Regions from separate parts of the Catellatospora sp. TT07R-123 genome, predicted to be linked through region 2. Evidence: riboswitches for the same ligand, from Rfam matches in the RefSeq annotation. Region 2 holds a riboswitch; the other holds the start of a gene.
What was found. A riboswitch is a leader RNA that binds a small molecule or an ion and turns the genes downstream of it on or off. The one in region 2 is predicted to bind glycine.

Region 1 (2,389 bases), 770 kb from region 2:
ACCGCGGTCACGGTGTCGAAGAACGCGCCGTGCGCCACCTCGACGCCGCCCGCGCGCAGCGAGTCGGCCAGCCGGACGGCGGCACCGTGGGCGTGGCGGGCGATGCCACGCAGGCCGTCGGGGCCGTGGTAGACGGCGTACATGCTGGCCATGACGGCGAGCAGGACCTGCGCGGTGCAGATGTTGCTGGTCGCCTTCTCGCGGCGGATGTGCTGCTCGCGGGTCTGTAGCGCCAGCCGGTAGGCCGGGGTGCCGTCGATGTCCTTGGAGACGCCGACCAGGCGGCCGGGCAGCGAGCGCTCCAGCCCGGCGCGTACGGCCAGGTAGCCGGCGTGCGGGCCGCCGAAGCCCATCGGCACGCCGAAGCGCTGGGCCGAACCGCAGGCGATGTCGGCGCCGATCGAGCCCGGGGCGCGGACCAGGGTCAGCGCCAGCAGGTCGGCGGCGACCGCGACCAGCGCCTGGCGGGCGTGGGCGGCGGCGATCAGCTCGGCGTGGTCGCGCAGCGCGCCGGAGGCGCCCGGGTACTGCACGTGCAGGCCGAAGAACTCGGCCGGGAGCTCCTCGGTGTCGAGGTCGACGACGCGCACCTCGATGTCGAGCGGCTCGGCCCGGGTGGTGATCACGTCGATGGTCTGCGGGAGCGCGTCGGCGTCGACGACGTACACGTTGCTCTTGCTCTTGGCCGAGCGGCGGGCCAGCGTCATCGCCTCGGCGGCGGCGGTGCCCTCGTCCAGCATCGAGGCGTTCGCGGTGGCCAGCCCGGTCAGGTCGGTGACCATGGTCTGGAAGTTGAGCAGCGCCTCCAGCCGCCCCTGCGAGATCTCCGGCTGGTACGGGGTGTACGCCGTGTACCAGGCCGGGCTCTCCAGCACGTTGCGCTTGATCACGCCGGGGGTGTGCGTGCCGTGGTAGCCCAGGCCGATCATCGAGGTCAGCACCGCGTTGCGCGACGCCAGGGTGCGCAGCTCGGCCAGGGTCTCGGCCTCGGTGGCGGCGGCGGGCAGGTCGAGGGTGCCGTGCCAGCGGATCACCTCGGGGATGGCCGCGTCCATCAGCTCCTCGATGGAGGAGTAGCCGATGGCATTGAGCATGCGTTCGGTGTCGGCGGAGCCGGGGCCGATGTGACGTTCGACGAAAGCACTCATATGGGACTCCGGGGTCGAGGACCTAAGCCCTCCCCCTCTGTCGCGTCGCTTCAGAGTCGCCATGCCCGTACGGTTCGGGTGCCTGAGAGGTTCCGGGGAGGAATTGCCCCTTCGGCGCCGCGCTGACGCGCGGACTCTCCCACACGGGTGTGCCGGCACCAATCACGCTACCAGCACCGCCTGGGCGGCACCGTAACCTGGGCCACTGCCGCATCGCCACAGCAACCTCGAAGGTCACACCCGCCCCGCCGCGCTGTTCACGGCAGCAGGACGACCTTGCCGACCGTGCGCCGGTCCTCCAGTGCGCGGTGCGCCGCCGCGGCGTCGGCGAGCGGGAACTCGGCGATCAGCGGGGTCAGCCGGCCCTCGGCCGCCTCGCGCAGCGCCTGCTCCTCCAGCTCGCGCAGCGGCCGGGTCACCGCCGGGCCGAGCGCCGAGCTGGCGGTGATGCCCCGGGTGTACAGGTCGGCTGTGGTGATCTCCGTTGCGCTTCCCGACGACCACCCGCAGATCACGAACCGGCCGCCGGGCGCGAGCAGTTCCAGGGCCGCCCGGCCCGCCGGCCCGCCGACGCCGTCGATGACCAGCGACAACCGCCGCTCGCCCAGCTCGGCCCGCACCCGCTGCGGCCAGTCCGCCGCCGTGTAGTCGACGGCCGTGCCGGCGCCGTTGCGCCGCACCTGCTCCACCTTGGCGGGGCCGCCCGCGACGCCGACGACGTACGCGCCCGCGCGCTGGGCTGCCTGCACGAACAGGGTGCCCAGGCCGCCCGCGGCGGCGGTGACCAGGACGGTGTCGGCCTCGGTCAGGGCGGCGCGGTCGAGCACGCTGACGGCGGTGCGGCCGGTGCCGATCATCGCGACGGCGGTCGGGGCGGACAGGTGGTCGGGGATCTCGTGCAGGGAGGTGGCGGCGGCGAGGGCGCGTTCGGCGTACCCGCCGCTGGTCAGGCCGAGGTGGGCGACCGCGCGGCGGCCCAGCCAGCCCGGGTCCGCCCCGGGCCCGGTCGCGACCACCCGGCCCGCGACCTCGCGGCCGGGTGTCATCGGCAGGGCCGGGAGCGGGAACGGGGTGCGCCCGCCGCTGCGGATGCTCGTGTCGATGAGGTGCACACCCGCCGCCTCGACCTCGATCACCACCTGGCCGTCTCCCGGCTCCGGGTCGGGGACCTGTTCGAGCAGCAGGTTCTCGGCCGGGCCGAACTCGTACTGGCGGATGGCGCGCATGGTGCTCCTCGGGGT
Region 2 (2,389 bases):
TACAGCGGCATGCCCGCCTCCAGCCGCAGCGTGTCCCGGCAGGCCAGCCCGGCCGGGACCAGGCCGTGCCCGGCGCCCGCGGCGGTGACCGCGGTCCAGATCGCGGCCGCGTCGGCGGGCGCGCAGTAGATCTCGAACCCGTCCTCGCCGGTGTACCCGGTGCGGGCCAGCAGCACCGGCCGCCCCGCCAGCCACGCCACGTCGACGGCGTAGTAGCGCAGCGACGGCAGGTCCGCACCGGTCAGCGGCGCCAGGATCGCGGCCGCGCGCGGGCCCTGCACCGCGATCAGCGCCCACCGGTCCGACACGTCGGCCACGTCGGCCCCGAACCCGGCGGTCCGCGCCACCAGCTCGGCGAGCACCGCCGCGGTGTTGGCCGCGTTGGCGACCACCAGGTAGCGCTGCGGTTCCAGCCGGTAGACGACCAGGTCGTCGAGCACGCCGCCGTCGGGCGCGCACAGCATCGTGTACCGGGCCCGGCCCGGCTGGACCGCCGACAGGCGGCCCACCAGCGCGTAGTCGAGGAAGGCCGCCGCGTCGGCGCCGGTGACCTCCAGCTGGCCCATGTGGCTCAGGTCGAACAGGCCGGCGCTGCTGCGCACGGCGTGGTGCTCGGCGAGCTCGCTGCCGTAGCGCAGCGGCATCGTCCAGCCCGCGAACGCGGTCAGCACGGCACCGAGCGCCACGTGGACCTCGTGCAGCGGGGTGGTTCTGAGGGCGGGTTCGGGCCCGGCCGTGCCGTCGTCAGGGCAGGCACGGGCAGCGGGCGGCGCGGTAGCGCTCACGGGAGGCTCCCTGGTCCGGGCACCGCACAGGCGGCACCGTGGGTGGTGGGCCTCCCCCTCTGTCATCGCTGCCTGAGAGCTTCGCCGTCGCGTGGACGGCTTGCACCGTGGGCGCGGGACCGTCGGGTCCCGACTTTCCAGAGTTCGCCTAGCCGCGGCGGTACATGGGCCTGAGAGATTCCGGGGAGAGTTGCTCCTTCGGCGTCCCGGTGGTGCCGGGACTCTCCCGCCGCGAGTCGTTCGGCGAGATATTCAGTTGTACGCCGCGTACCGTATGCGCCGCCGCCGCACCCGTCAAGAACACAACGGACGTCACGGTATGGCGGCCGGTCGCGGCTGCCCGGCGGGGAAGCGCGCGGTCCGGTGGACGCGGCGGGCGGCGTACCCGATGACGCCGAGCGCGACCAGCGCGAAGACGATGTGGGTGACCAGGTTGACCGTGGCCTGGCCGCCCTGCACCGGCAGCTGGAAGAACGCGTGCCAGGCGTACGTGAGCAGCGCCGCCGCCGCCAGCGCGAACCGGTGCCAGGCGCCCCACGAATCGCGCGCCGACCAGCGCCGCACCAGCCAGCCCAACACGGCCAGGTCCACGGCCACCACCGCCACGCCCACCCAGGTGGGCAGCAGCTCGGCTCCGAACAGGACCAGCCCCGCGCCGATCGCGGCGGCGAACACCGCCCGCGGACCAGGCACCGCGCCCGTGGCCGGCCGGACCCGGCGCGGGACCGCGAACGCGGCGACGACCAGCGCGACCGCGACCAACGCCGCGGCGGCCAGCTGCGCGGCCGAAGCCATGAACTGACCATCGGCGTACGAGAACGAGAAGATCGCCACACACCCGGCCGCGAACACCGCGATCGACGCGGCGAACCCGGGCCCCCGCAGCCACGGCTGGTCCCGCCGGTCCCCCGCCGCCTCCTCGACCAGCGAGATCGGGGCGCCGATGCTCCAGATCACATGAATGGCCAGCACGAACAGGGTCCACGGGACCGCGATGCCCAAAGCCGGGACGAACCCCTCGTCGAGCAGGTGCGCCCCGACGTAGTCGGGGTTGTACAGCGACTGGGTCAGCAGCCCCTCCTCGACCACCCCGAACGCGAGCGCCAGCAGCAGGATCGTCGGCCAGCCGCGTCCGGTGCGGCGGGCCAGTTCGCGGATGAACAGTGCGCCGCCGCCGTACATCGTCGACAGCGGCAGGATCAGCAGGATCATCGTGATCGGGAAGTCGCCGAGCAGGAACTCGGCCACGAACGGAGCCAGCAGGTAGAGGGCGATCGCCGGGGCCACGCGCCGCATGGCGTTGTCCTTTCAGCCGTCGAGGTGTCGCCTCCACTGTGGCGCCGTGCGACAAGTCGCGGCAGAGTGGCCGATCCGGAATCCACCGGGACGCATGTCCTGCCGTCAGAGCATACGAACCACCCGGACCGCCACCAGGATCAGCACGATCACGGCGACGCTGCCCCAGGTCAGTGCGGTCGGCGGCACCATCCGGACCCGCGCCGACAGCCCGGCGCCGCGCCCCGGCGCCAGCTCGGCCGCGAAGCCCGGCTCGGCGGCGTGGCGGCGCAGGAAGGCACGGTGGCGCCAGCGCCTGGTGCGCCGGT

Region 1: another riboswitch for glycine. It lies ahead of gcvP (aminomethyl-transferring glycine dehydrogenase); the one in region 2 lies ahead of gcvT (glycine cleavage system aminomethyltransferase GcvT).

The regions. Positions count from the first base shown of each region.
Region 1 covers NZ_BNEM01000001.1:2,103,898-2,106,286, forward strand. Annotated here, with positions in the region: gene gcvP (aminomethyl-transferring glycine dehydrogenase) at 1-1,148, opposite strand, end outside; glycine riboswitch at 1,209-1,300, opposite strand; gene Cs7R123_RS08780 (zinc-binding dehydrogenase) at 1,406-2,374, opposite strand.
Region 2 covers NZ_BNEM01000001.1:1,333,422-1,335,810, forward strand. Annotated here, with positions in the region: gene gcvT (glycine cleavage system aminomethyltransferase GcvT) at 1-785, opposite strand, end outside; glycine riboswitch at 934-1,024, opposite strand; gene Cs7R123_RS05535 (hypothetical protein) at 1,098-2,081, opposite strand; gene Cs7R123_RS05540 (lipopolysaccharide assembly protein LapB) at 2,187-2,389, opposite strand, start outside.